DNA from 3 places in the Paenibacillus aurantiacus genome. Region 1 is predicted to be linked to each of the others. Evidence: riboswitches for the same ligand, from Rfam matches in the RefSeq annotation. Region 1 holds a riboswitch; each other region holds the start of a gene.
What was found. Region 1 has a riboswitch for cyclic di-GMP ahead of ACFFSY_RS15535 (HD-GYP domain-containing protein). Riboswitches for the same ligand answer to the same signal wherever they lie in the genome.

Region 1 (9,997 bases):
CGCGGCACGCATGGCCTGCTCCCGTGCAGCAAGCCATCGCCTATATGCAGGCGAGCTTCAATGCTCCGATCAGCATCGCGCAGGTGGCCGAAGCGGCAGGCGTGTCGAAATACCACTTTATCCGGCTATTCTCGCGCGAAACCGGCGATACGCCGCTTGACTATCTCACAAGGCTTCGCATTCAGCGCGCGGCCGAACTGCTGCAAAGCACCGACTGGGTGCTCGAGCGAATAGCGGGGGAATGCGGCTTCGCTTCAGGCAGTTATTTCAGCAAAGTCTTCCGTCAATGGGTCGGCTGCACGCCTGGTGAATATCGGCTTGGACGCGACGTGCTTGCCGCGAGGCAGCTGACGTTCGATTGAGCAATATTTTACATAATATCGCAAATCATTAGGATAGATGGATGGCTGGCAATCGATTACGCTTACCACATAAGCGCAACATTATCGATATGAAGGAGCTGTCCGCTATCATGAACCATCATCGTATCGCCGCAACCCCTCCAATGGGATGGAACAGCTGGGACTGTTACGGCGCCGCCGTACGGGAGGAAGAGATTCGCGCCAACGCCGATTACATGGCCCGCTACTTGAAGCCCTACGGCTGGGAATACGTCGTCGTCGACATCCAATGGTCCGAGCCCGGCGCGGTCTCATCCGCTTACAGGCCGTTCGTGCCGCTCGAGACGGACGCCTACTCGAGATTAATTCCCGCCGTGAACCGGTTCCCTTCCTCCGCCGGCGGCAAAGGGTTCAAGCCCCTCGCCGACTACGTCCATGGTCTAGGACTGAAGTTCGGCATCCATATTATGCGCGGCATACCGCGGCAAGCGGTCCACGCCAATACGCCGATTCTCGGTTCGGATGAAGGCGCCCGGGATATCGCACACCCGAACTCCATCTGTCCTTGGAATACCGACATGTATGGGCTGGATCCGTCCAAAGCCGGCGCCCAAGCGTACTACGACTCTCTATTCCGCTTGTATGCGGAGTGGGAAGTCGATTTCGTCAAGGTCGACGATATCGCCGCTTCGCGCCTGTACGGCATTCATGCTGAAGAAATTGCAATGATCCGACGGGCGATCGACCGCTGCGGACGGGAGATGGTGCTGAGCCTCTCGCCCGGTCCGGCGCCGCTCGAATATGCGGACCACTTCGCGGAGAACGCCAACATGTGGCGGATGACGGACGACTTCTGGGACATCTGGCCCCTGTTGTACAACATGTTCGAGCGCTGCGAGCAATGGGCTCCATACGTCAAGGAAGGCTGCTGGCCGGATTGCGACATGCTGCCGCTCGGCCATCTCGGCATCCGCTCCGTCGACGGAGGCGGCGCCGACCGTTGGACGCGGTTCACGAAGGACGAGCAGCTGACCATGATGTCGCTGTGGGCGATCTTCCGCTCGCCGCTCATGATGGGCGGCGAGATGCGCGACAACGACGAGTGGACGCTGGGCTTGCTGACGAATGAAGAAGTGCTGTACGTGCACCGGCACGGCCGCGGCGCCAATCAAGTGTCGCGCGATCAGGACCGGGTCGTCTGGAGCGCGACCGACGCGCAAGGGAATGCGTACGCCGCGTTGTTCAATGCCACAGACGAACCCGCTCTCGTCTCCACCAGCTTCGCGCAGCTTGGCATAGACGGCCCGCGTCGAGTCCGCAATCTGTGGGCGCGTCAGGACGAAGGCGTGGCGGAAGAGTCGATCGCTTACACGGTTCCCGCGCATGGCGTCAAGCTGGTGCAGCTCGCTTCGCTGTAGTCCGCAATAGCAAGAAGCCCCTTCGAACAGCCGGCGGCGATCGGCTTGTCGAAGGGGCTTCTTGCGTTATGAAGACTTGCTGGCGTCCTGAATATGGGCGCAGAACAATCGGACGATCTCGGGATCGTACAGCGTCCCTTCGCAGCGAATCAATTCGGCCAGCGCTTCGTCGACATTCTTGACGAGCTGGTAATTCCGGTTGCTCGTCATCGCATCGAAACTGTCGATCACCCGAATGATGCGGACTTGCGCCGACAGTTCCGACGTGCGGGAATTGAACGGATAACCGGTGCCGTCGGTATTCTCATGATGCAGCATGATCACGTCGGGCAGCACGATGTTCCGATCCGCGAGCCCGCTGACATATTCCATGCCGTACACCGGATGATTGCGAATTTCGCGCCATTCCTCGTCCGTCAGTTTGGTATTCTTGTTCAGAACTTCACTCGGAATCCGAAGCTTGCCGATATCGTGCAGCAGCGCGGAATGAACGAACCGTTGCCGATCCATCCGCCGCATGTTCAAATGGCTTGCGAACCAGTCGCAATATTCCGCTACCCGCATCGAATGCGCGTAAGTTCCGGTATCGTGTTGTTCCAGCCGGGCCAGCAATGTTAAGATTTCCGGGTCAACGACTTCCATCGACATCCGCAAGCCGCTCATTGCCCGCCCTCCGTTTCAACCATGCCTAGGTTCATTGTACTTGCTCCCCGTAAATAGCGTAACAAAAAAAACCGACGCAGTCGCCACTGGTCGGTTGCACTACTCGCTCCCAATCTCCCAAGTGCCCAGGTAAAGAAGATTGATCATCGCATCCATGTCCGTTTTTAGTTGTTGCCTACATGTTCGACGTTCCTTAGGCGGATTCCTCCAAGACCTATCAATTATTTTAATTGAAATAAATAGAAAGGTTGACAATAACGCCAAAATAAACCCAAGTATCCACCAACGATGATAATATTAAGGTAAAACAAATCCCCGTCCGATGTCTTGCTCGAACGGGGCTTGCATGCTTGGTGCTGAATATTCTAGACTTGGCGTGACGTTATGCCTGAACGCCTGCCGGCTCAGCCAGTTTGCGTTCCGCCGGCGCCTCTTCCTGCGGCTCGTCATGCCACCAATGGAAGCCGTCCTGCTCCAAGAGCCTGTCGGCTGCCTCCGGGCCGTTCGAACCTGCCGAATACGTATGCAGCGGAAGCTCGCCGCCTTCGAACGCGTTTAGGATCGGCTGCACCCATTGCCAAGCGAGCTCCACTTCGTCCCAATGGGCAAAGAACGTGGAATCGCCGCGCATCATATCGGCAATTAGCGTTTCGTAAGCTTCCGGAACATTCTTCTCGTCCGCATCGAATTGAATTTGTACCGGCTCGATCTTGCCATTCTTGAGCGGGTTCTTCATATTCAGCCGGAACGTCATGCCCGCTTCCGGCCCAATGTCGATCGTCAGCAGGTTCGGCGCCGTCGTCTCGTTCGTTCGCGAGAATTTGTCCGACGGATCCTTGAACTCGATGACGATGCGGGTCGACTTGGCGGCCATCCGCTTGCCGGTGCGTATATAGAATGGCACCTCGCTCCAGAAGTAGTCGTCGATCCACAGCCGTGCCGCGATGTACGTATCGGTGGTCGAGCCCGGGTTCACGCCAGGCTCCTCGGCATAACCGGCGACCGGCTTGCCTCCGATGTGACCGGCCGTATATTGACCGCGTACGACATTAGCCGCGACGTCTTCCCGGTTCAACGTACGCAGCGCTTCCATCACCTTGCGTTTCTTGAAGCCGACTTCCTCGGCGGTGCTGTGCTTGGGCAGCTGCATCGCCAGCATCATCAGCATCTGAAGCATATGATTCTGGAACATATCGCGAACCGCGCCGGAATGGTCGTAATAACCCGCACGGCTTTCCACGCCGACCGTCTCCGCCGCCGTGATCTGCACGTTCGCCACGTAACGGTTGCGCCACAGCGCTTGAAGCACCGGATTGGAGTACTCGAACACCTCCAGGTTCTGCACCATCGGCTTGCCGAGGTAATGGTCGATACGGAAGATCTCCTTCTCCTCGAATGCCTGCGCCAAGCTTGCATTCAGCGCCCGGGCGGATTCGAGATCATGACCGAACGGCTTCTCGATGACGAGGCGCTTCCATCCGGACACGCGGCTTAAGCCGCTCTCCTGCAAATTCGCCACAATCGAGCCGAACAGTTCTGGCGCGACGGACATGTAGAATACCCGATTCTCGGGCAGCGTGAACCGCTGCTCGCGTTCCTCGATACGTCCCGCAAGCTTCGCGTAATCGGACAATTCGTTCACGTTCAGCTCGCTATAGCCGATCCGTTCCAAGAAATCGCGCACGGCCGCTTCGTCCGTGACAGGTCTTCTGGAGAACGCGCGCAGCGATTGCGCGACTTGCTCACGGAATTCGGCTTCGGTCAGCTTACGCCGTCCAAGACCGATAAGTTGAAAGGATTCCGGCAGCTTCCGGTCCACATATAAATTATAAATCGCGGGGAAAATTTTGCGTTTTGCCAAATCGCCAGTGGCGCCGAATAATACAAATGTCATTGCATCCATAGTCGTTTCCCTCCAAGCGGCACCTATCGCCGTTGTTTCTCTCTATGCTACTCAGAATACCACCGCGTACCTGAAGCTTCATGAAGAGTTGATGAAGGCATTGTGAAGGGTTCATGAAGACGTCACAATTCAGACACATTCAAAACTTCTTCGTCTGGCGCCCGTGAATACGCGAAAACAGGCACAATTCCTGCGCGGAATCGTACCTGTCTAGAGAGATGCGCTATAGACTGAACTTGTTAACCCTATCCAAAAATTTAATACCCATCCGTGCCTCGCGCATTGTCCTTTGCGTATTGCGACGCTTGCGCTTCGTCCGCCGATCCGCTGCCGCCTTGCGCGTCCGCGTGCTTGAGTCCTTCCGCGACGCGGCGGCCGTAATCGGCATCCGCCTGCGTAAAGTAGCCGATCATCCGCTCCCGGATATCCGGCTTGCACACCTTGAGCGCGCCGACGAGATTCTCGATCAGCTCATCTCGCTCCCAATCCTCGAACGCCCGGTACGTATCCCCGGCTTGTCCGAAGTCGTTCGTCCGCTCGATGCGCTGGCGAACGAGACTTGCGTCGTAATGCGGCTCGTGGTCCTTGCCGGCCTTCGGCGCTTCCTTCAGACCGCCGAGGGAAGAGGGTTCGTAGTTGACGTGCGGGTTCTGTCCCGGCGCCAGATCCACCTTGTATTCCATCTGCCCGTCCCGCTGATTGGTGGCCACATGCGTCTTCGGCGCGTTGATCGGCAGCTGGAGGTAGTTCGCCCCGACGCGGTAGCGCTGCGTGTCCGAATACGAGAGCGTGCGGCCTTGGAGCATCTTGTCGTCGGAGAAATCCAAGCCGTCGACGAGAACGCCCGTGCCGAACGCCGACTGCTCCACCTCGTTGAAGTAGTTCTGCGGATTGCGGTTCAGCGTCATTTTGCCCACTTTCAGGAATGGGAATTGCTCCGGCGGCCACAGCTTCGTCGGGTCGAGCGGATCGAAGTCCAGCTCCGGATGCTCGTCGTCGCTCATGATTTGGACGCACAGCTCCCACTCCGGATAATCGCCGCGCTCGATCGCGTCGTACAAGTCCTGGGTCGCATGCTCCGTGTGCGTCGCTTGGATTTTCTCCGCATCCTTCTGCAGCAAGTTCTTGATGCCCTGCTTCAGCGGCTCCCAATGGTATTTAACCAACACGCCGACGCCTTCGCTGTTCACCCATTTGTATGTATTCACCCCGGAGCCTTGCATCTGGCGATAGTTGGCCGGAATGCCCCACGGCGAGAACAGGAACGTCACCATGTGCGTCGCTTCCGGCGTAAGGGAGAGGAAATCGAACATCCGCTCGGGATCGTTCAGATTGTTAACCGGGTCCGGCTTGAAGGAATGAACCATGTCCGGGAACTTCAGCGGATCGCGGATGAAGAAAATTTTCAGGTTGTTGCCGACCAGATCCCAGTTGCCGTCCTCGGTATAAAATTTCACCGCGAAGCCGCGCGGGTCGCGCAGCGTCTCGGGAGAATGGCCTCCGTGCACGACAGTCGAGAAGCGCACGAACAAAGGCGTCTGCTTGCCTGCTTCCTGGAACAGCTTGGCGCGCGTGTATTTGGCGATCGGCTCGTCGCCAACCTTCCCATACGCCTCGAATACGCCGTGAGCGCCTGCTCCGCGCGCATGTACGACGCGCTCCGGAATACGCTCGCGGTCGAAGTGGGTAATTTTCTCGATAAACGGATAATTCTCCAATGTCGTCGGGCCACGGCTGCCGACCGTTCGAACATTCTGGTTGTCGCTGACCGGATGTCCCTGGCGCGTCGTTAACGTCTGATTGTTGTCGCTGCTCATCGATTTTCTCACCTTTGCTGTAGATTGGATAACCGTACGTTAGGATGACCCAACGCTGCCATCAATATCCAATCGTTTTCGATCCGCATATCCATGGAGTTCTCTACCTAATTAAAAGTCAAGCGGTGAAGAACAATAGCGAAATATCGACGAATGAAGCCGTATTCGAGCCGGAGCTGAGCGTTTGCTGAACCCACTAGACCTGTTCGCGGATAACGCGTAGAATGGACGAACCGAACTGATCTACAAGCGATGAAGTGGAGGAATCGATTCATGTATCCCGACAAACGCATTCGTATACTGATCGCCGACGACGAGCCGAATATTGTCCAATTTCTCGAGCTCGGTCTCCTTGGCGAGGGATACGACGTCCATACCGCGCAAGACGGCGAAGAAGCGCTTCAAGCCGCACGCGATTTCAAGCCGCACGTGGCGATTCTGGACGTGATGATGCCCGAGCGCAGCGGCTTCGAGGTATGTAAAGCGATCAAAGATTCCGGCGACAAGATCGCCGTCATCATGCTGACGGCCAAGGATGACGTGACCGATAAAGTACGGGGTCTGACGCTCGGGGCGGACGATTACATGGTCAAACCGTTCAGCTTCGACGAACTGCTGGCCCGGATTCAAGCGCGCCTGCGCAACCAGTTCCCGGATCTGCTCAGCGCCGTCGCCTACGGCCCGTTCTTGATCGATGACCGGAAGAACGAAATTACGTACATGGATCGCGTGCTGGAGCTGTCTCCGACGGAGTACGACCTGCTCAAATTTCTCGTGATGAACCACGGCGCGGTGCTCAGCAAGACGACGATCCTCGATAAAGTGTGGTCGTATGATTTTGGCGGCGAGAACAACATCGTCGAGGTCTATATCCGTTCACTCCGCGAGAAGCTCGGCGACAAGGAGCACCGGCTCATCCGGACGCTGCGCGGCGCCGGCTACCGGGTCGATCTGCCGTGAACCGGTCGTCTCTGGGGCCAAGGTCGCTCCGCTATCAGCTGCTGCTGCGTTCCATTTTGCTGATCGCCGTCATTCTGATCGTCATCGGCGTGATGCAATATGTGCTCATGAAAGGTTTCCTCTACCGGAACAAGGCCGAATCGCTGGAAGCCCAGCTTGTGACGGCGCCGATCGGCAGCATGCTCGGCGAGACCGCCGAAGGTCAGCGGCGAGGTGCCGCCACCCGAGCGGGCAAGACGCAGAATACGACGTCGCAAGCTTCGCAAGCCAATAAAAAAGACGCCGGCATAAGCGGAGCGAACTTCGCTGGTTATGCGGGTGCCCATCCGGAGCGACCGAGATTCTTCCTGACGGACGCCTCGCTGGCTTTTGTGAACAAAGAGGGGGTGTTCAGCGATCTATCCGCAGAGGACGGGCTGTCGTCGCCGCAGTTGACCGCAGAGCAGTACGATACGATTCGCGCTGAGCTGGAGGGCACACGCAGCAAGGTGGACTACAGACTCGCCGTCGATGCCGAAGGAGAGGAGCAGCTTGTCGTCTTCCGGCTAGACGGCCCGCCGGGGCGGGGTCATGGCGGCATCGTCCAGATGGGTGTGCGAACGGCGCCGCTGTCGGACGTCATCGTGCAGCAGCTGGTCGTCTTCGCCAGCTTGTCCACGCTTGCGCTGGCCGTAGGCGCCGCTCTATTCCTCCCGCTGCTTAGGCGCACGTTAGTGCCGCTCTCTACCATCGTCGCCGCGGTGGAGAAGACCGACGCCGGCAACCTCACGGAGCGGCTCCCCGACCACCAAGGCCAGGAGGAAATCGACCGATTGTCCGTATCGTTCAATGGCATGCTGAGCCGGCTCGATAACGCCTTCGAGGCAGAACGGACGGCCAAGGAGCGCATGCGTCAATTCATTGCCGATGCCTCTCACGAGCTGCGCACGCCCTTAACCTCCATCCATGGCTTTCTCGAGGTGCTGCTGCGCGGCACGGTGACGCGCCCGGAGCAGCTGCGCTCTGCGCTTGGCAGCATGCATACCGAGTCCAAGCGGATCAACAAGCTGGTGGAGGATCTGCTCTTGCTGGCGAAGCTCGATCAGGAGCCGCAGCTTACACGAACGCGCTGCAGCCTTGCCGGTCTAATCCGGGAGATGGAACCGCAGCTTCGCCTGCTGGCCGGCGAACGCGACGTCCGTCTGGCGCTGAATGAGCCGGCTGACATCATGGCCGACGCCGATAAAATCAAACAAGTGGCGCTCAATTTGTTCCACAACGCCGTCCAGCATACCGATGCCGCAAGCGGCGCGATTCGCATTACAGTCCAAGCTGATGTGGACGGCAAGACGAGCGAACTTGCGATCGCGGACAATGGACCCGGTATCCCGCCAGCGCATCAAGCTCGCTTGTTCGAGCGGTTCTACCGAAGCGATTCTTCCCGTACGCGCAAATATGGCGGCGCCGGTCTCGGCCTTGCGATCAGCCTCTCCATCGCGGAAGCGCACGGCGGCACGATCGAGATCGAGAGCGAGCCCGGCGCGGGTTCGACCTTCACGGTCAAGCTGCCGGTCGCGCAGGTAGCGACTGCCAACACGTTCAAGGACTGAGGTGAGGCTTATGCCCTCGGCATTCGGCCACACGCTCCCTAGCCCGTGGGACGTTCAGCCAGCCGTCAGTTTCATTTCAGCTTCGTTTAAGGTTGGCGCGTTATGCTTGTCCTGCGCAAGACCCACTCTCCCCAGTGTTCATTCGCGCATAGAGAACAGGCAGTGTCCTCGAGGCCGGTTGCAGACGGCTCGTGGGACACTGCCTGTTTCTTGTGGAACGGAAAGCGGAGATGATACAGTCCCGCTACTGTCAGATCAAACGCTCGCGAAAAGGCCGAGCGAGCGAATCTCGCGTCTCCTGCTGCTTCGCCGCCAGCACGCCTGCCAGACGAACCCGTTCCTGCGGCGGCACGATTGCCAGTTGCTCAAGGCGAGCGGCAAGTTGCGGGTCGTCCGTGGACACGATGCGCTCCGGCAGTCCGAGGCCATAGAGCAAATCGAAGGACTTGAATCGATAACCGATGCAGCCGAACGGGACGCCGGCGACCGCGGACAGGAGATTGGCATGCAGCTTGAAGTTAAGCGTCGCTTCGAACGTTTGCAGCAGCCGGACGTATTGCGCCGCCTCGTAAACGTTGGTGTCGAGCACCGTCTTATCCGGATTGCCGATCTTGCTGTGCAGACGCTGCAGCGCATCGCGATCCGGCCCCCACACCGAATACAGATAGATGCTATACCCTTGCGCGATAAGCGCCTTGGCCGCCTGGGCAAGAGCATCTTCGACGTAAGTCTCGCTTCCTCCGAAGATCCGGTTGTACGATGTGCCCCAGTTTATGCCGATTCGGCGAACGGAGGCATGGCCCGTCTTCGCATCTGGTTCTTCTTGCGGCATTGGCTCCGGCGCGATCATCAGCATCGCGGAATCGCCAGAAATGTCTACGCCCTCCGTACGCACGCCAAGCTCCTTCAAGTATTGGAGCGTCCATGGTCCCCTTACCCCCGCATAACCGGAATAGGCGATCACCTCGTCCAGCTTGCGCCGATAGTCTTCCGACTCTATCGCCGCATCGGACATCACCGTGCCGCCGTCGCCCGGAAGCAGCGCGTTCAACCGGTCGTGACCGCTTCCCCAGATCATGGTTTTCTTGCCCAACTCCATCGCCTTGTGCATCAACTCCACATAGCCGGGGATGATGAGCGAGCCGCCGCCGAGCACGACCGAATCGTAGCTGGCGACGTTCTTCCAATCTACCGAGGGCAGCGAAGGCACGATGCGGTATGCTGCCGGTTCAAGCTCGGCAGCCGCCATATCCCGGAACATCTCCCACATCCATTCGTCGCCCAAATTGTTAAAGCCGATCCATCC
Region 2 (9,997 bases), on a different contig from region 1:
AACAAGCGATGTCCAAGTTGTGCAGCTCACCTCCCTAGTCCCCCGTATTGGATGTCAGTTAACGTAACACACATGTAGTATACAATAGGTATTCAAGATTTGTACATAATAATTCAACAATTTTGTATATTTGTACAGTTCAGTGTTCATTGTTTTACATTCGCTCAATTGGAAAATTATTGTCGAATCGCTCGGTAGCTTGTTGTAAATGATAAAGGGCGCATGGTAAATTGATAGAAATACACATTGATGTGAGGTTACCAATGTTCAAGATTGAACAATTACCGATCCATTCTTTCGAGATCGTTCGCCCGCAAGCTGGCCTTGGAGAATTGGTCGATCTGCTCGGGCGCGGGCTGGACGCTTGCGTCACGACGGACGCGCGATCCTACGTGTTTACGCCCAAGGACCTCTGCTACTTTCAAGACTCCCTGACGGGAACGATCAGCGAATACATCACGGGCAAAACGCACCTCGCCTCGTTCATTCTGCCGTATACGAATGATCTGCGGGCGCTTAACGCGGCGCTGGCCGAGATTCCAGACGACGTCTCCCGGCTGATCATCGTCCAGGGCGAGAACGGGGAGCTGCTCGGCTCGTGCCCGCTCGGCAGCCTCGTGCGCGCGGCGCTGACCGAGCTTGCGCGGCTGGACGCGTATTTTGCCACGCTCGCCGAGACCGTGACTGACGCGGTGACCGTCGTCGACCGCAGCGGCACCGTCATTTGCTGGAATGGCAACGCCGAGGAGATTTATGGCATCCCGAAGGAAGACATTCTCGGACGGCGCATCGGCGAGCACTTTGATCCCGAGGCGCTGATGGTGCTGCGCATTCTCGACGAAGGCCGAATGCTTCGCGGCGCTTATCATCGTCCGCGGCCGGATACGCACGTGCTTATTAACGCTTCTCCGATCTACGACATGAATGGCCGCATTATCGCGAGTATCGCCACCGAGCAGGACATCACCCATCTGGTGAAGCTGAACGACGAGCTGACGAATGTGCAGCCGGCGCCCGCGGAGCTGGCCGGCAGCAGCGACGATCCGTTCGGCGGCATCAAGGGCAAAGGGAGCGCGATCAACAAGGCGATCGGCCTCGCGCGCAAAGTCGCCGGCGCCTCGGCTCCCTTCCTGCTCGTCGGCGAGTCCGGTACGGGCAAGGAGCAGTTCGCCACGGCGATCCACCATGCCAGCCCGAGAGCCGACCAGCCGTTCGTCATCGTCAACTGCGGCTCCATCCCGCCCGGCTTGCTCGATATCGAGCTGTTCGGCTATCAAGGCGGCACGTTCTCCGGGCAGGACACCGGCAAAGCGGGGGCGCTTGAAGCCGCCGCGGGCGGGACGCTGTTCCTGAACGAGATTGACAAGCTGCCGGTGGAGATTCAAGCGAAGCTCTATCAAGCGATGCAGACCCGTCTCGTCACCCGCAGCGGCGCCGAGACGCCGGTTCGCATCGAGGCGCGCGTCATTGCCGCGACCGACCAGCAGCTGGCGGACATGGTCGCCGCGCGCGCGTTCCGGGACGACCTGTACTACGCGTTCAACATCGTCTCGATCGCCATCCCGCCGCTGCGGGAGCGCAAGGAGGACATCCCGTCGATGTCCCAATTGTACGTCCGCGATTATGCGCTTCAATATCAGAAGCCGATCCCGGCCTTCGATCCCGGCGTCATGGTCGCCTTTATGAGCTACCAGTGGCCTGGCAATCTGCGCGAGCTGCGCAACGTCATCGAACGCTGCATCATTCTGTGCGACGGCGAACGGATCACGATGGACCTGCTGCCGGAGGCGCTCCAGCGTGATCAGCTGCAGCACGATGCCTCGGACGAGGAGTCCGGCTTCTACGAACGCAAGGCGCTGAAGCCGGCATTGACGCAGGAAGACGAGATTGCGCTCATCGAAGAAGCGCTCGGCAAGACGTTCGGCAACAAGAGCGCTGCCGCCAAGCTGCTCGGCATCTCGCGCGGGACGCTTTATAATAAGATGAAAGAGTTTCATCTGAGCTAGGCGATGAAGGGATGCATACCAAAGAGTCCGGAGCATGAATATGCTTCCCGGACTCTTTTTTCGTGTCACGTATAATAGGTCATCACCCAATCGGACTTTGAGCCGTCCTGGCATGTACTTCGTTCTTGCAGCACGGGTACTTCCTCTAGCGCGCCTGCTCCATGAACTCCAGCCGGTTGCCGAACGGATCTAGGACGTAGAATCTCGCGACCCCTTCCTCCGTCCGCGCATCGTCGTCGATGACGGCCGTTCCCCGCTCCAGCAGTCTGACTTTGAGCTGGTCCAGTCCCCGCACATGAAAGGCAGGGTGCGCCTTGGCCGCCGGGACGAAATCCTTCTGAACGCCGATGTGCACTTGATGCGCGCCGCATTGGAACCATGCTCCGCCTCGGGCGCGCAGCGGCACCGGCTTCTGAATTTCCGGCCAGCCGAGCAGCCCGCCGAAGAAACGCCGCGCCTCTTCCTCGCAGCCTTCCGGCGCCGCTAACTGCACATGATCAATGCCGTCGAAATGATAAGCCATTTGATCCGCCCCTTACAGTTTCATCATTTGAAACTAAGTTTCATTTGTAGAAGTTATTTTACAACGATTCCCATTAAAAAACCACTCTCATTCGAGAGCGGTTCGTCCTTATTAACTACTCTTGTATTCAATCCCAACAGTTAAACACGACTTCCCCGACCGTCCTCGGCTTCCAATACAAAATCTGTTCCAAATCCGCCTTGTGAAGCCGATTGTCATTCAATACGGAGCGAGTTCGCTCGTCAATCAACAACGCCTCGTTCAACTCGCGCACAGTCAACAATTCATACGCATCGTCTAGCGCCGGCATCGCCCCGATGACGAGCGGCAGATCCACGAATTCGATTGCTGACCAAGCGACGGAAGAAGCGCAGGCCACCCACGGATAAACCTCGTGCAGCAGGAGGTCGAAACTCCCCTTGGAGTGCCTAAGGAAAGCACGGTGATAATTTCGTTTAAGCAGCTTGGGCTGCTCGATCAACACCACCTCCGAGCCTAACAATCTGGCAGCATCATAACAAAAAGCCTTAAACCGCGCTCCCGCATTCGTATGCGCACTGCTTCCCTCTTCCCGCTCGCCGAAACCCGTTACGCCTTGGAGCAGCAGCATGCGTCCCCCTCCTCTTGAAACGTGGCGACAGCCTTCATCTGGCCGCCATCCCTCGCTTCACACCTCGACGACGAGCGTATCATAGGCGAACTTGATGTTCCGGCCGCTCTCCGCAAGCAACGCCTCTACCTGCTGCAAGTCGTCGTAACCGAGCCCGTCCATCTCCTCGATATGCGTCAGCAGCGTCAGGCGGGGATTCAACCGCTCGATAATCGCAAGCGTCTGCGCGAACGTTGCCTCCATCTTCAGTACCGGGTGGGCTTCATGGATCTGCCGTTCTCCCGTAATCGGATGGTGCTCGAAGATGCCCGCCGGCAGCACCGCGAGATCTACGCCCGCCAGATCCGGGTCCGGTACCCATCCGAACATTTCATCCATCGCGATCAAGGCGCGCTTGTCCGATTCGGCGATCGAGAACGCGTACACGTAATCTTCCGCCAGACGGATCGGCGTGATCACCGCACCGTTCGACGAGTAGGACTCGCCGTCTGTCAGCGTCCGCTGCCGTATGAAGCCTTGGCTCTCGAAATAACGGAGATGCTCCGCGCCAGCCAGTCGCTCCTCGAAATCCGCCGCGACCTGCTCCGGCAAGATAACATCGCATGGCTTGACGTCAGGCGGCCATCTTCGAAAGTCGCCGCTCATGCTCTCCAGCACGCGCCGCCCCATCACGTGGTCGGGGTGCCAATGCGAGTAGGTGACCGCGTCGATCCGCTCCACGCCCGATCGGTTCAGCTGCATATAAATATCCTCCGACGTATCAATGAGCAGATTCGGCCCATGCACATAGACGCCCGGCCCCGATCGGCTGTACGGCACGCCCCGTTTCCTTGCCTCCACGCACACATGGCAGCGGCACATCGGTCTGGGGATCGTCACCGCGCCGCCCGTACCCAGAAACTCGATCTTCATCCGAACACCCCCCTATAATTCCACCTTAATCCAAATACACCCCCAATTCTACGACCCCTTCGAGGCGCCTTCAACCCTGTTTTCGCAGCTGTGAAGAAGATTCGCACAAACTTTTTTTTAGGTTAGCAGGAAAAAAGGAAGGTTCCACAGAAAATATAACTTCGATCAACAATTACCATTGAGTTGGCTTTGCAATTCCTCTACAATTAAGCTTACCAGTCCTAGTACTTAGAACCTAGCAATCTAGTCATTCATGAATTGCATATTGGGCAAACTATGCGAAAGCATAGGACGCAAAGCCACGGATCTGAAATTCAAGTATGATCGCCGGGCTGCAACGATCTCTTGAAACCTTTCGAATCAGGGGGATGCCCAAGGCATTCCCCTGATTTTTTTTACAAGCATGTATGGGGTTCACGTTCATTATTTCACCGTGCAGGAGGAGCCATCGTGGAGGGACAAGTTCTTCTTCGCCATCTCAACGCTCGCAAATGGGCCATCTTCATCGCTGTCATCCTGCTGGCCGTCATCCTCGAGAGCCGGCCGCTTTCCCTCGTCTACGGCATCTCGCTCTCCTTCGGCGGCGTGGTGCTATTCGCCTCCATCGGCCTCCTGCGGCTCCGGTATGTGGCGCTTGGCGCGCTAGTGGTCGATGGCGTCTGCATGATCCTGTTCGGCAAATCCGCCTTCGTGTTCGTCCACCTTGCCGAGCTGCTGGCCGTCGGGCTCCTTAGCCGCAACAGCACCAAGCCGCTCTTCTTCTGGGACGCCTGCTTCTGGGCGGCGATTGCCCTTCCGGCGGCGTTCGTGCTGCACGTGACCGATCATCAAACGTCCGAAATTATTCTAGCGCTGCTCGTCGGAGCGACGAACAGCCTGATCAACGCCACGCTCGCCGGAATCGTGGTCAAATATTTGCCGTTCTGGCTCCGAATCACCCCGAAGACAAGACAGCCCATTCACTTGAAGCAAGCGCTGGCCCACTTCACGCTTTTCATGATCTTCGTTCCCTATCTCATGTATTTGTCCATCGGCAGCACGAACATTACCGACACCTTGGAACGCAATACGCTGCACCAGTCGGAAGGAACCGCCAGCAGCATCAAGGAAGAGCTTGGCCGCTGGACCGCCGAGGATTACCGTTCGATGAAACTCGGCTCCGACATCCAAATCGGTTACCTGCAGAACATGATCGACAAATACACGAGCGAAGGCACGTCAATCATCACCGTCACCGACAAACAGAACCGGATTATCGCCGATAGTCAGGGTTCTCCGTACGGGCTGAAGTTCACCCGGCTTCAGGCCGATATCCAGAAGCAATTCACCGACCGGTTCTACTTAACCCTGCCGGCCAACGCCCATATCCGCCAAACGTGGCAGGATGCCGGTTACCTGTACATTCAGGAAGTCCCTCAGGCCTCCATAACGATCTATATCGATACGCCGCTCGGCCCGTTCCTCGACACGATCTACGAGGAATACTTCTACCATTTCCTGAACCTGATGCTATGCGCGCTCGGTGTCACGGTACTTGTGCTGCTGTTCGGGCGCATGCTGACCGGCACGATTACGGAGCTTGCGGCGAGCACCGCGAACTTGCCTGATCGGCTCAAACGGATGGAGACGCTCGAATGGCCGTCCAGCGGCATTATCGAGTTCAACTCGCTCATTCAGAACTTCCAGCATATGTCGCGAGACTTGTTCAAGCTGTTCCAGGAATCCTCGGATGCCAACAGCAAGCTCAAGGAACAGACCGCCAAGCTGTTGGTCTCCGAAGAGAAGCTTCAGCATCTGGCGTACTACGACGGCCTGACCGGCTTACCGAACCGGATTCACTTCTCGGACCACCTGCTGCGCATGCTGGAGGAGCATCAAGCCGGCCCTTCGGTAGCGGTCATGTTCGCAGACTTGAACCGGTTCAAGCAGATCAACGACACGATGGGCCACGCCACGGGCGACGAGCTGCTGCAGCGTGTCGCGGAGCGCTTCTCCCGCTTCGAATCCGAGCAATGCCGCATTTTCCGCCTTGGAGGCGACGAGTTCGTCTTCGTGCTCGTCTATGAGGACGAGGCGCTGCTGCATGAGACCGCAGATGCGATCTGCCGCACATTCAACGACGCCATCCCGCTGGCTGGAACCGAGCTGTACGTCTCCGTGAGCCTGGGCATCAGCGTCTACCCGCGTGACAGCCGCGATCACGATTCCCTGCTCAAGCACGCCGACATGGCGATGTACCAGGCGAAGGAGCAGGGGACAAGCTGCTACCGGTTTTTCGACGACGAGATGAACCAATCCCTCGCGGAGAGAATGCAGCTGGAGAACGGACTGCGTGGCGCGATCCGCGCCGGCGAGTTTAAGCTGCACTACCAGCCGAAGATCGAGGTGGCCACCGGCCGCATCAGCGGCGTAGAAGCGCTTATCCGCTGGTACCATCCGAATCTGGGCCTCATCCCGCCGGACCGTTTCATCCCGCTAGCGGAGACCTCCGGCATGATCGCCGAGATCGACGCCTGGGTTATCCGGGAAGCCTGCCGGCAGAATCAGCAGTGGGCACGGCAGGGCATGCCGCAGCTGCCGGTCGCCGTCAACATTTCCGGCCGCCATTTCGAGCAGGGCGAACTGCCGCAGCTCATTCGAGCGATCGCCGACGAGACGGGGATGGATCTCCGGCTGTTGACGCTCGAGATTACGGAGGGCATCTTCATTCGCAATCACGACAAAGTCGTCGCGCAGCTCGAGGCGCTTCGCGCGCTCGGCCTTCGCGTCTCGATCGACGATTTCGGCACCGGCTATTCCTCCTTGAGCCAGCTGCAGCGCCTGCCTGTCGACGAGGTCAAGCTTGATCGGACATTCATGAAAGGGATCGTGCACGATCCGAAGAAATCGCGCATCGTCGGCGCCATTGCCGAGCTGCTGCGCAGCCTGCAGCTGCATGTTGTCGTCGAAGGCATCGAGACCCCGGAGGACTACCGGTACATTGAGAAGCTCCAGTGCGAAGAAGCGCAGGGCTATTGGATCAGCCGGCCGCTACCGGCCGATGAATTCGCAGCCTTTTTGCAAATGAACGCTGAGGAAAATCGGGAGGAAATATCGTGAAAAAACGCAATATACATCGCTTCGGCATAACGCTTATCGCAGCGATGCTCGCGGCCATGCTGACCGGGTGCTTCGCTCCTGGCGCCGGAACGAAGCAGCTCGGCGTGGAGGACGAGGCCGCGGCCGCGACCACGCAAGAAACGGAAGCCATCGACCCGAACATAAGCGCAGAGCTTACGCTGTGGGTCTACTACAAAGGCTTCGACAAGCTGATTCCGCAATTTCAGAAGCTGTATCCGAATGTGAAGGTGACGGTGAAGGACTTCCTGTACGCTTCGTACGAGAACGAGTTCCTGCAGGCGCTGGCTGATGGCACTGTTCCGGATATCATGCTTGTGGACAGCACACAGTTCGGCTCCTTCTCCTCGATTAAAGGCCTTGAGAACCTGCTCGATCCGCCGTATAACGCCGGCGTATATGAGAAGGATTTCAGCCAAGCGTTATGGAGAAGCAATATGTCGTTGGATAGGAAGCGGCTCGTCGGATTCCCGCTCTCCAGCTCGCCCATCGTAACTTATTACCGCAAGGATATTATGGACAAATACGACTTTCCTTCCGAACCGGAGGCGCTCGGCGAATACATGGCCGAGCCGGACAACTGGCTGAACATGGCCAAGACGCTGAAGAAGGACGGCATCTACTTGACCCAATGGGATCCGGAAATCGTCATGAACTACGAACGCACGCAAAGCTTCTTCGACGACGAGCTCCGCTTCCAGCGCAACAACGACATGTTCAAGGAAGCGATTGATATCGCCAAGGTCATCAACGACCTCAACTTGGCTGCGCACCTCGACGTCTGGACGTCCAGCGGCGAGGAAGCCGTACGCAAGGGCAACATCGCGATGATGTATATGGGCACCTGGGGCGGCGATCAAATCCAAGCTTGGGCGCCGGAATCCGCCGGTCTATGGCGGGAGACGCGGCTTCCGTTCGGCCTCTACGGCTGGCAGAACAGCGCCAACTTCATTTTGCCGTCCGAAGGCAAGAATAAGGAGCTCGCCTGGAAGTTCATCGAGTTCTACGTCACGGAATCCAGCAAGAACGGCATGGCGGGCTCGGTCCCGGCCTATCTGCCCGCGCGCGGCAATCCGAAGGAGCTCGCCTCCGTCAATCCGTACATGGGCAACCAGCCGGTATACGCGCTGCACGAGGAGCTCGTGGCCCGAATGTCCGAGCTCGTCCCGACGCCGCTCGATACGAAAGCAGCCGCCATTTGGAATAAAATGCTGGCTGAAGGGATCGAGCGCAAAATGGACACGGCTACCATGCTCGATGGCATCGAAGAGCGGGTCGTCTCGTCGCTGGCGACGGAAATCGACATTTTGAAGCGTACAATGGAAGAGGCGTCTCCTTAGCTGCCTTAAGTCCACAGAGGTTCCGGACGTTCGCTTCTCATGACAAAGAGCCGCAGATTTGGAATCTGCGGCTCTTTGTCATGAATGCGTGCCTGTTCTTCCCTAATTCCGGCCGCGGAATACGCGTACGCGGAATAAAGCGAATCCGACTACGATGAGCGCCAAGCCCGCTAGCTGAATCGGCAAGTGGCTGCCCTCGCCCGTCTTCGGCAAAGTCGCGACAGGTTTGGCCGCGCTATTCGGCTCATCATTGCCTAGCGGGATCGGATCCACGGTAATGTCGATGAAAATCTCTTCCGTATTTCCGTCCGGATCCTTGACGATAATGGAGATCCGGTCTTTCCCCACGAAGCCGGCATCCGGCTTATAGACCCAGGTGCCATCCGGATTGACCTTGACCGTACCATGGTCCGGCTGCTTCGACACGACAGCCGTACCGCCGAGCGGTACTTCGACTTGTCCCTCGATCATCTCGTCCTGCTTCGTCGTCTCGCTCACGACAGGAGGCTTGATCGGTTTGGGCGTCGGCTTGGTGCCAGGGTTTACTGTGCCTGGATCCGTCGTGCCTGGATCTGTTGTTCCGGGGTCCACTGTCCCCGGATTCGTAGGTCCTGGGTTCGTTGTTCCGGGATCCGTTGTCCCCGGGTTCGTAGGTCCCGGGCTCGTTGATCCGGGATCCGTTGGCCCCGGATCGACAGGTCCTGGACCTGGCGTTGGGAGTTTCTTATTGGTCACCGTCAAATCTACATTTGTCGTGCCGACGATGGTTACCGGATGGTCCTTGCCGTCCAGCTCATAGCCCGCCGGCGCCGTTTTCTCCACTGCGACGTAGCTGCCTAGCGGAAGCTTCTCGAACTTCGCTTTCCCATCGGCGCCTGTGGTTTGGGTTGCCACCCGCGTGCGGACATTACCCGATACGCTGTACAGCTCGAACACGGCGCCGCTCAGCACGATCGCGTTATCCGCCGCGTCCTTCTTCGCGATCGTCAGCGAGCCTTCGATGACAACAGGCGGGATGACCGTAATTTTCTTATTCGTCACGGTCAAATCGACGTTGGCCGCGCCGGCAATCGTGACCGGATGGTCCTTGCCGTCCAGCTCATAGCCCGCTGGCGCCGTCTTCTCCACCGCGACGTAACCGCCTATGGGGAGCTTCTCGAACTTCGCAAACCCGTCGGCGCCTGTGGTTTGGGTCGCCACCGGCGTGCGGACATTACCCGCTACGCTGTACAGCTCGAACACGGCGCCGCTCAGCACGATCGCGTTATCCGCTGCGTCCTTCTTCGCGATCGTTAGTGAACCTTCAATCGGATCCGGCGGAGTTACAGGAGTCTTCTTGTTCGTAATGACGACCTCGAGCGCGGCCTTCGCACTTAAGGCGACGGGATGCTCTTTTGCGTCAAGCACATAACCCGTAGGCGCGGCGGTCTCGATCAAGATGTAGCTGCCGGAGAGCAGATTGCGGAATACAGCCTTGCCGTCCGCATCC
Region 3 (9,997 bases), on a different contig from region 1:
TTTCGCTAATGCGGTTCGACGCCACGGACTCCCCGAATCGCGTATGGTACGCTGTCACTTCATATTGATGCGTGGCTTCGGTCAGGTTGTAAATCTTGTAGCTGAGCGCAGTTCCTTTATAAAGGAGTTGGCGCTTGCCGTCCGTTACATCGTATACGCGATATTCGCTAACCCAAGTTACGGCTGGCCAGGACAGCGTGATGTTATTCGCATCGAATACCGTCCCTTTAACTACTGGAGGAACTACAGTCGGCCATACTAAATTTACGTTAAGCGTTTTGCCCGCGGGCGATTCGCCGAAACGGCTGCTATAAGCATATACCGCAAACTCGTAGTTTCCTTCCGGCAAGTTCTCGAGGGTGGCGCTCGTGCTTGTTACCGTGCTCTTCAGCACCTTCTGACCGTCCACGACCTGATAGACGCGATAGGCCGTTGCATAAGTCGCCGCGCCCCATTTAAGGGTCATGTCGTTGCCATTGGCGATGGTAGACGTCAAGGTCGCCGGTGGTTGCATGGTCGGCCATACAAGCGGGAACTCAAGCTTTGCGCCTTCCGGCGAGTCGCCAAAGCGATCGCTGTAGGAGCGCAGCACATACTTATAATCGCCCTCTGGCTGATTTAATAAGGTTACTGTCGTGCCGCTCTGGGTCTTCACCAGCACTTCTTCGCCATTGACGACCTGATACAGTTTATAAGCCGTTGCATAATTGACGTAATTCCACTTCAACGTCACATCGTTGCCGCTGCTCACCGTTTGCGTAAATCCGGTAGGCGTCTCCATAATCGGGAACTCTACGTTCAACGTCAGCTTGCTGCCCTCAGGGGATTCCCCGAACCTGTAGCTTACGGCATGAACAATATACGCATGCGGACCGCTCGATACGTTACTTAACGTTGAGCTATACGTGGTGACGGAACTCTTGGCGACCTTTGCACCGTCGATTAACTCGTAAACCTTGTAATAATCGCCGTAAGCGGCAGCCGTCCAGGTTAATCGAACATCGTTGCCGTTCAGAATTTTATAAGCTGGATTACCCGGCGCAGTCATATCCGGATACGTCAATTGGAACGAAACGTCTGCCCCTTCAGGGGATTCGCCAAGCAGCGAGGAAACCGAATGGATCTCGTAGGCCAGACTGCCTTCCGGCTGATTGTAGTACGTAACGCTAGTTCCGCCTACATTGCTTTTCAGCGTTTTTTGGCCATCGACGATTTGGTAGACTCTATAACTTGTCGCATACTCCGCCGCAGTCCACTTCAACGTTACGTCATTGCCGTTAGCGACGGTATAGACCGGGTTCGTCGGTGCTTCCATGACCTGCCCGTTCAGCGTCAGATTGACGGTCGAACCCTCCACCGAATCGCCGAAGCGGTCGGACACCGAGTGGATCATATACGTATACGATCCCGGGGCCATGCCTGTGTAAGTAACGTTCAGCTTGGATGCCGTGGTTCTCAGTACCTTCTGGCCATTGACGACTTGATATACTTTATAGCTGGTCGCATAAGGGACGGCATCCCAGCTTAACGTAAAGCTTGTCGCGTTCGTAATCGTCTGCACCGCATTGGCAGGCGCTTGCATCACCGGCCATGTGAGCGTGAAAGACACCGTGCCCGCCTCAGCCGATGTTCCAAAACGAGAGGAGGCGGCATACACCTCGTAGGTGTAATCCCCTTTCGGCAAGTACGAATAGGTGACCGATTTGGTCGCTACCGTGCTTTTCAAGGTTTTCTGGCCGTTGGCTACCAGATAAACCTTGTAACTATCCGCATACTCCGAAGCGTCCCAGCTAAGAGTCGCGTCATTCCCGTTTACGATTGCGTATTTCACGTTGCCTGGCGCCTTCAGGATGACGGGATCGATCGTGAATGTCACCGAGCTTCCCTCAGCCGATTCGCCAAAACGCGAGCTGTAAGCATGTACAACGTATTCATAGTTCCCGGCCGGCTGCAAGGTGTAGGTTGCGCTTGTGCTGGACACCGTGCTTTTCAACACTTTCTGGCCATCGACCACCTGATAAACCTTATAGCCGTCTGCGTTGGCGCTGGCTGTCCACGTCAAAATAACATCATTCATGTTCAACAGTTTGTAAGCAAGACCGCTTGGAGGCGCCAGTGCCACCGCTCCAATCGTAAGCGAGGCTTGGCTGCCTTGTGCCGATTCCCCGAAGCGATCGCTGTAGGCGCGCACTTCATAGAGGTAATCCCCGGCCGGTTGGTTCGTATAGGCAACGGAAGTGCCTGTCACCGTGCTCTTCAGCACGGCTTGTCCATCCACGATTTGATAAATCTTGTAGTTGGTTGCATTCGCTGATGCTGTCCAAGTAAGAAGAACATCATTAACGTTTTGCAGCTTTGCCGCAAAATTAGTCGGCGCCGTCATGGTTACAGAACCGATGGTTGCTGTAATCTGGCTGCCTTCGGCCGATTCGCCAAAGCGATCGCTATAAGCATGGACTTCGTACACATATTGGCCGGCCGCCTGATTTGCAAAAACAGCCGATGTGCCGGTAACGGTGGTTTTCAACGCTTTCCCGCCGTCGTTAATTTGATAAATGCGATAGCTGCTTGCGTAGCTGGACGCCGCCCACTTCAGCGTGAGGTCGTTCACATTCGTAACCGTGAAGCTCGGGCTGCCAGGGGCTGCCATAACGGGATACACAACCGTGACCTCTGCCGGTGCCGAGAGCGGCGATTCGCCGAACAACGGATTCGCGGCGCTAACGGCATAACGGTATGTGCCCTCTGCAACGTTAATTACCGAGAATGTGCGCGAGGTTTGGGTTTTGACTAGCGCCGTTTGGCCATCCTCTTGAATTTGAAATAGATTGTAGCTCTGCGCATTGGCGGAAGCTGTCCAGTTCAGGACAAGGTCGCTGCCATTCTGAACGGAGGCGGTAAGCGCCGGGGCGGTCATCTCCGGATAGACGACATCCGCCGTTACAGGAGCGCTCGGTCCGGATTCGCCCTCCGCGCTAAGCGTGGAGATTGCGTAGGTATAGGACCCCTCGCTCACACTCTTCATCGTATAAGAGTTGGTCGCCGTCGTGCCGCGAACAAGGAGTTGGCCTTCCGTAATCTCATAAATTTGATAACCGGTTGCCCCAAATACGGTGTTCCACGTTAACTTAATATCAGCCCCCGTAACCTGGTAGCTGACATTGCTCGGCGGCAAAATACTGCTGTTGGCGGTCTCTGCCGCAAATACGTTTACGGCTGGTAGCATCAGTTGAATGACAAGTAAAAATGAGACCAACAATGAGAGTTTTCGTGCACCGTGTCGCTCGCTCATCTTATTCCTTCCTTTCTTCGATCCGGAAAATGGGCAAAAAAAATAAACCTCTGCCAAGGTTCATAGGAGTTTAGTCTATGATGCCTTGTGGTAACCGGCTGCCTGCCGCACACGCGTGCGGTTAAGGCCCATGGCTTTGCGTCTCATGATTTCTCATGATTTGCCCTTTTCACTTGGTTAGTTAGTTGTGAGTCTTTGAATCTATAATACGTTGTCGAATGGCGGAATGGAAATAGGACTAAAGTCACGGAGAATAAAATTCCATTACATATGGCTTATTTTGAATGCGGCGATCTTGTAGGAGGTATTGTTCGTTGCATGCGACTAAGCTACGAAAACCGCTGCCTGGGATAGGACGTAAAGAAGCCTCCCCCATCCTCTCGAGAGGCGAGGGAAGCGAATATCCCGTATTGGCGGCAAAAGGGGGTTTACCCGTCAACTGAGCGAAGCTGCCGCACTTGTCCTAAAGCACGATCGGCAAGAACCCATCCGCGATATACTGCGCGAACGGAAGATGTCCGCCGTTCTTCTCGCTTCCCGCGAGCGCGACGCCCGCCTCCTGCATGCCGTCCTCCACGCCGAAAAATCCGGAGCAAGCTTGGCAGCCGCCTTTAATGATGCCGAGCCGCATCACCTGCTTGTAGAGCGCATGGAAAGGATGATCGGCTTTGCTGAACTCCTGCGGCCACTGCGTGCCCATGCCGTCGAATAGAATGTCGACCTCGAAACCCGCCTCGTGCAGCTCTTGGCCATACAGCAGGCCGTGAACGGCTTTCCCGACATCCTGCTGGTTCGCTTGAATAATAAGGACGTATTTGTACGCTGACATGGTCATTCCTCCTCGTTATCGTGAACTACCGGCTGTGCTTTGATCACTCCGAGCCAAACCTTGCCATTACCCGGCTTCCGTACCAAGCACCACCTCCTTGAAGACCTCTTCCCCGTTATAACGTCGGATTCACTGGCGAATAAGAGACGAACTCCCGCCGGATGCCGAGTCCCCGTTCGATGTGATGCGCTTCATCCAGCTCGAAGCGGACCAATCGCTCGGCGCCGGGGAACGACGCCGTCTGCTCCTCGTCCCAAATGATGCGGGAGCGGCCGGTCAGCTGGAGGACATGGCCGTTGTCGAAGTCGATGAATAGGAGCCCTGCGCGCGGGTGGCTGTGAATATTGCCAAGCGTATTGAACATGGCGTTGCCAAAATAATCGGGGAATACGATCGTCCTCTCGTCCTCGACGCGGATGAAGCCCGGCGGGCCGCCGCGGTGCGAAGCATCCGTCTTCCCGGCGGCGCTCCGGCTCCCGATGAAGAAGGTGTCGGCCTCGGCGATCCACTGCCGCTGACTATCGCTCAGCTGGGAAGCGCGCGTCCTTCTCACAGGCAAACTGTCCGCTTCGGGGAAAGATGGGGCGGATCGCTGCTGAATATATTTCGGGCAGTTGCCGTATACCAGCTCCGCCGCCACGGCGAGCGTACCATCCGGCGCAAGCGTGCCGATCCCGTTAAGCCGCAGCCGCAACCGCTTGCTCAAATCGATCGCCAGCAATCCGATCTCCGGATTCGCCGCCAAGCCGGCGGCAAGCAGCGGATCCTGCTCCGGGTCCCACTTCACCGTCAAACGCTTGTCGTCCTGTACCGCGATGAATCCCGGCCGGCCGGTCAAGCAGGAGACCCATACCCGCCCGTCGATGCCGGCGACGGCCGCGATCAGCATCGTTTGCCGGCTCAGGAAAGCGGCCGCGCCCGGCACGATCGAATCCCGGATGCTTCGCCCGTTCTGCTGCGCGACAACTTCGGCGCCGGCCATTCGCTGAACCGCCAATTCGCCGTCATGATAAGGATTGGCCATGCCTCCATCTCCTTTTAATGCTCAAATGGATTTATTGGGTATTATAAGCGCAATTTTTTAATGTGTAAATATATATTTTGATAGTTAAAAAAGACCGATTGCTTCCGGGGGCAATGAAAAAGCGAGCTTCAGAAAGCTCCTGCTTTCTAAAACTCGCTCTTGGATTGGTTTTGCGCGCGCCGACGCTCCAGGAAAGCCGTCACCTTCATGCGGTTGCCGCATGTTTTGGGGCTGCACCAGCGTCTCGTGCCGTTCTTGCTGTTGTCGTAGAAGTGAAGCACGCATTCCGGATTTTCGCATTTTCGGAGGAGATGCGGCTCGTTGCGGCTCAGGAACCGGGCCGCCGATTCGGCGACGGGCGCCAGCAGATCAAGCGGCTCGCGGATCAGGCGGCGGCGGTCTTCCCGGAAGATGCCGCCGTCTACGTAAAGCCGGGTCGCGAACGCCTGATGGGCGATAAGGCCGTTAATCGCCGACAGATTCGCAGCGTCCACCGGCTCGCCTTCCATCACGCTTCGGATTATGGACAGCAGATGGCGGCGAAGCTCGATTGCCGCGCCGTGCGCGCGTTCCTTCGCCGCCTCTCCCCACGTCATCCATGCGGCCGTCCCCTCCTCCGTGAGGAGACCGGCTTTGTCCAACCATTCCAGCAGCGCGTCAAAATCGGTCAGCAGATCAAGCGGCTGACCGCCTGCCATCATAAACGTATTCGTAAAGTCCAGCATCGGCTCGTTGCCGATAAACAGAAAGGTCGGGGGTATGATTTTCGGCATGGCCGATTCAACTCCTTTCGGGCCGGGCACGCGCCCTACGTCGCAGGCTAACGCGAATTTTACGCCGTTCGGCCCATGCATCCGTGTCTTTATATCGTTATACTAGCATATTTTCGGCATAGATACCGCCTCTGCCGCACCGTGTACCGCTCCGCTATCCCCTTCCATGCACGCAAAAAAGCTATGACTAGTCCGGCTAGTCATAGCTTCTTGTTTTCTGCCTTACAGCACGCGGCGCGCTGTCGAATAACGCTTCGTGTAGTCGCTCAGCTTGGCGATCACGACGCCGTTCACTTTGCTGCCGATCGTATTATGAATGAATTGGCCGTTGCCAATATAGATGCCCACGTGGCTAACCGTCGATGTTTTGCCGTTGTTGAAGAAAATCAGGTCGCCCTTGCGCAGGTTGCTCTTCGAAACGTACGTGCCTTGCTTCTTCTGGCTCGCCGTGCCCCACTTCAAGCTAACGCCGTACTTGCCGAAGACGTATTTCGTAAAGGACGAGCAGTCGAAAATAAGCTGGCTCGGGTTGTTCGTGCCATATACGTAATGCACTTTGCCTTGCAGCGATTTGGCCGTCGCGATAATGCTGTCCGCCTTCGTCGCTTGCGTCGTAGCCGTCGCCGCATGGGCTTGTCCCACGAAAGCATCGCCTACCAGCCCATTGGCAGACAGAAGGGCAAAGCAACAAGTCGTCGCGAGGATCGTTTTCTTCATCCAGTTGTTTGTCGTCATGTTGTATTACCTCCTGGTGTGTGTTTGGCTGTCCGAGGAGTATAATAGCACGCTCAATTCCGGATGGGGGGATTCTTAAGGCTTTCTAATAAGACAAAAGCTGCATAAAAACCCAGCGACGCGGCTGGTTCGTCATGCTTGCAAGCAGCGCGGCGACTGCGCCAAGACGCGTCAAACCCGCGGTAGTCGGGCGATCCGCCGCTATTGATTTTTCGGTTTTAACTTATCGGGCTTTACCATAAGTGTACCCAATGCCGCGGACATCATCCAAGAATGTTGGCGGCGGACATGGGTTGACCTTACGGTTATACCCAAGTGTATAATTTCACCATAACGGGCGAAAGGGTGGTTCTCAGGTGAACAAGGAACGACTGGAGATGCGCATGCGGGATATTTCCGAATCTCGCTTCGAGGAGGTGAAGGCGGAATCGCTGCAGCTGGACAATGTCAGTCTCGCGCACAGCCGCTTCCATAACGCGAATATGAGCGGCATACGTCTCGACGACGTAAATCTGTCGGGAACGATGGTCACGAACGCCAATATGACGACCTTCCGCATCCAAGACGCCAATCTGAGCCACGCGACGATCGAACATGTGCATCTGTTCGGAACCCAATTCCGGCGCGCGGTGCTTCCGCAAGCGGGCGACAGCAACTACAGGGCCGACGGCGCGTACGAGCCTGTCTCGTTCGAGGATTGCGAGCTGGCGGGCGCGCAGTTCAGCGGCTGCAATCTGTCCGGCGTGGACATCCGGGACTGCCAGATCGGCGGGCTTCGGATCAACGGCATTCCCGTGGAGGAGCTGCTTCAGGCGGCTGCCGACGAACGGTTCCGGAGGAAGGTCGAGGTCGTGCCGCCGGATGCAAGTTGGCCCGAGCGGTATCGGGAGGAGTCGGCGAAGCTCCAGCGGGCGCTGGAGGCGGAGATCGTAGCCATGCACCACATCGGGAGCACGTCCATTCCCGGCATGCACGCCAAGCCGATTATCGATGTGCTCGTCGAGGTACGGGATATTGAGGCTGTCGATGCGTACAACGATAACATGCGGCGGCTCGGCTATCAGCCCAAAGGCGAGAACGGCATCCCGCTGCGTCGGTACTTCAACAAAGGCGGCGCGCAGCGCACGCACCACGTGCACGTCTTCCAAGCCGGCAGCGAGCACGTCACGCGGCACTTGGCGTTCCGCGACTACCTGACGGCTCACCCGGAGGAAGCAAAGCGTTACGCGGAGTTGAAGATCGAGCTGGCTCGGCAATACCCTTCCGATATGAACGCCTATATTGAAGGCAAGGATGCGCTCGCGAAGGAGCTAGTGGTCAAGGCGCTGGACTGGTATGCGGGCGATGGCGTGCAACGGGTGGACCGCTAGTAAAAGTGCAGTCGGCGTGCGGCCAATGTCTTCTATGGAATGGCCTCGCTGTACATACGGAACTAAGAAAGACGCGCGACACAGCCCCCGCTCTCATATATTGACGACGAAAGCAGCCCTACCCGGGAGGCGCCATGCCACCCAGACGGACTGCTTTTTGCTCTGCGAACGCTATTCTTTCAGGAAACCCGGATGCGCGAAGCTCGGATTCGGGTACTTGTAGAACCCCTCGCCGGTCGAACGCCCCAGCTTGCCCTTGTCTATGTATTCCGTCTTGAGCAGGTTGGCCACTTGCTCGTATTCCGGCTTGCCCGTCGCCTGCGCCTTGGCGAGGCCGATGTTGTACGCCGTGGTGATGCCGACCACGTCCAGAATCGCGAACGGACCGAGCGGCGCGCCGGTGCCGACCATCCATGTTTTGTCGATCGTCTCAACGTCGGCGATCTCCTTCACGAGCAGCTGCTGGGCCGCCTCGAGCAGCGGGACGAGCAGCGAGTTCAGAATATAGCCCGGCTGTTCCTTCTGCAGCGGCAGCGCTACCATCCCGATCGCTCTCGCGAAGGCGATGACGTCGTCGAATACCGCGCTGTCCGTGCCCGGATGGCGCATGACCTCCGCCGTGTTGTTCTTCCAGATCTCGTTGGCAAAATGCAGCGCCAAGAATCGCTCGGGACGCCCCGTCGCCTCCGCGAACTGGCTCGGCAGCAATGTCGAGGAGTTCGTGGCGAAAATCGTTTTCTCCGGCGCGACTTGGCCCAGCTTCGTATAAAACTCGGTCTTGATCGGCACGACTTCCGGTACCGCCTCAATGACGAGATCCGCCTGCGCCACCGCCCCGGCCAGATCGCTGTTATAGGAAATGCGTTCGAACGCGGCGTTCACCGCATCCTCGCTCGCGCTAAGGTCGGCCCGATAATGCGGCTTCAGATCGGCAATGCGCTTCTTGGCCTTCTCAAGCGCTTCGTCGCTGATGTCGTATACCGTGACAAGAAAGCCATGGAACGCCGATTGGAAGGCGATCTGGCTGCCCAATACGCCGCTGCCGGCGACCGTTACATGTTTGTATTTCATTCTGATGCTCCTCTGTTTGGTGTTGGACATAGTCAATGTCCCCGCGATGGACGTAATTCATACCGAAAGCTCGCGGTGAATGGCGACCGTTGTGAGGAACTGACCTTTAAACAGGTTCGATGGCGGATCAGCGATTCCTTTTACATGATATGGAGAAAGTTTGACAATACAACCATATAGTCAGGAACGACAAAAGCGGCCTCCCTCAATCGGAAGACCGCTAGCTTGCAATGAAGATCATCGGTTCGGGCGAGGGCGCGGCACTGCGGCGAGCGAACCAGCACCAGCATCCTGTCTATGGCTCTGGGTATTAGCAGGACCCTCTTCTATGCTTACTCCGGCCCTTGCGCACGGCTGGCCGCGCTGCGGCGGTATAGGTCCGCCGTTTTGTACCCTTGCCCGAGAATGTGCTTCATCTCTTCGCGGCGCTTCGCCCGGGTGCTCTCCTGCACGACGCCGTATACGAACCGCGCCCAATCTTTCCTGTAGCCTGGGGTGAGCGATTGGTAGAAGGCCAGCAGCTCCGGCGCATCCTGCAGGTCCTGCTCGATGCTTGGGATCATGGCGATATAGTCGTCGACGCTTTGGCTCGGCTTGGCAGACGGGGCAGCCGCGCGCTTGTCGAATTTGAATCCGACAACCGTAAACACGTCGTTCAGCCCGACCATGCGCGCGAATTTCAAGCTGCTCGTCCCGATGAAGCCATCTTCGTCCGCGCCTAACCCTTCGAACAAGCTATCCCGATGGATGTAGGTCGGGTACACCTTGTTGCCTTTCTTCGGATAAGCCGCGTACAGGTAGCCGCTTGGCAGCAGCGCCTGGCTCTCGATCACCCGACTCACGAGCTGTCGCAAAGCCTCCATATCCAGCGTGAACGCGAAAATCAGGTCATACCCGCCTTCG

Region 2: linked by a shared signal. The riboswitch ahead of ACFFSY_RS04350 (EAL domain-containing protein) and the one ahead of ACFFSY_RS15535 (HD-GYP domain-containing protein) in region 1 are both predicted to bind cyclic di-GMP.
Region 3: linked by a shared signal. The riboswitch ahead of ACFFSY_RS12160 (OmpL47-type beta-barrel domain-containing protein) and the one ahead of ACFFSY_RS15535 (HD-GYP domain-containing protein) in region 1 are both predicted to bind cyclic di-GMP.

The regions. Positions count from the first base shown of each region.
Region 1 is NZ_JBHMDO010000024.1:230,546-240,542, forward strand. Features, by position in the region: gene ACFFSY_RS15525 (helix-turn-helix domain-containing protein) at 1-362, shown strand, start outside; gene ACFFSY_RS15530 (glycoside hydrolase family 27 protein) at 473-1,759, shown strand; gene ACFFSY_RS15535 (HD-GYP domain-containing protein) at 1,826-2,422, opposite strand; cyclic di-GMP riboswitch class II at 2,502-2,584, opposite strand; gene zwf (glucose-6-phosphate dehydrogenase) at 2,805-4,325, opposite strand; gene ACFFSY_RS15545 (catalase) at 4,583-6,142, opposite strand; gene ACFFSY_RS15550 (response regulator transcription factor) at 6,416-7,102, shown strand; gene ACFFSY_RS15555 (sensor histidine kinase) at 7,099-8,691, shown strand; gene ACFFSY_RS15560 (polysaccharide pyruvyl transferase family protein) at 8,942-9,997, opposite strand, start outside.
Region 2 is NZ_JBHMDO010000009.1:14,454-24,450, reverse strand. Features, by position in the region: gene ACFFSY_RS04370 (sigma-54 interaction domain-containing protein) at 264-2,006, shown strand; gene ACFFSY_RS04365 (VOC family protein) at 2,152-2,529, opposite strand; gene ACFFSY_RS04360 (hypothetical protein) at 2,657-3,139, opposite strand; gene ACFFSY_RS04355 (MBL fold metallo-hydrolase) at 3,197-4,051, opposite strand; cyclic di-GMP riboswitch class I at 4,310-4,391, shown strand; gene ACFFSY_RS04350 (EAL domain-containing protein) at 4,502-7,150, shown strand; gene ACFFSY_RS04345 (ABC transporter substrate-binding protein) at 7,147-8,508, shown strand; gene ACFFSY_RS04340 (collagen binding domain-containing protein) at 8,611-9,997, opposite strand, start outside.
Region 3 is NZ_JBHMDO010000022.1:86,219-96,215, reverse strand. Features, by position in the region: gene ACFFSY_RS12160 (OmpL47-type beta-barrel domain-containing protein) at 1-3,292, opposite strand, end outside; cyclic di-GMP riboswitch class I at 3,379-3,467, opposite strand; gene ACFFSY_RS12155 (hypothetical protein) at 3,756-4,121, opposite strand; gene ACFFSY_RS12150 (pyridoxamine 5'-phosphate oxidase family protein) at 4,237-5,145, opposite strand; gene ACFFSY_RS12145 (CGNR zinc finger domain-containing protein) at 5,292-5,918, opposite strand; gene ACFFSY_RS12140 (C40 family peptidase) at 6,141-6,653, opposite strand; gene ACFFSY_RS12135 (GrpB family protein) at 7,010-8,023, shown strand; gene ACFFSY_RS12130 (3-hydroxyacyl-CoA dehydrogenase) at 8,195-9,094, opposite strand; gene ACFFSY_RS12125 (YdeI/OmpD-associated family protein) at 9,427-9,997, opposite strand, start outside.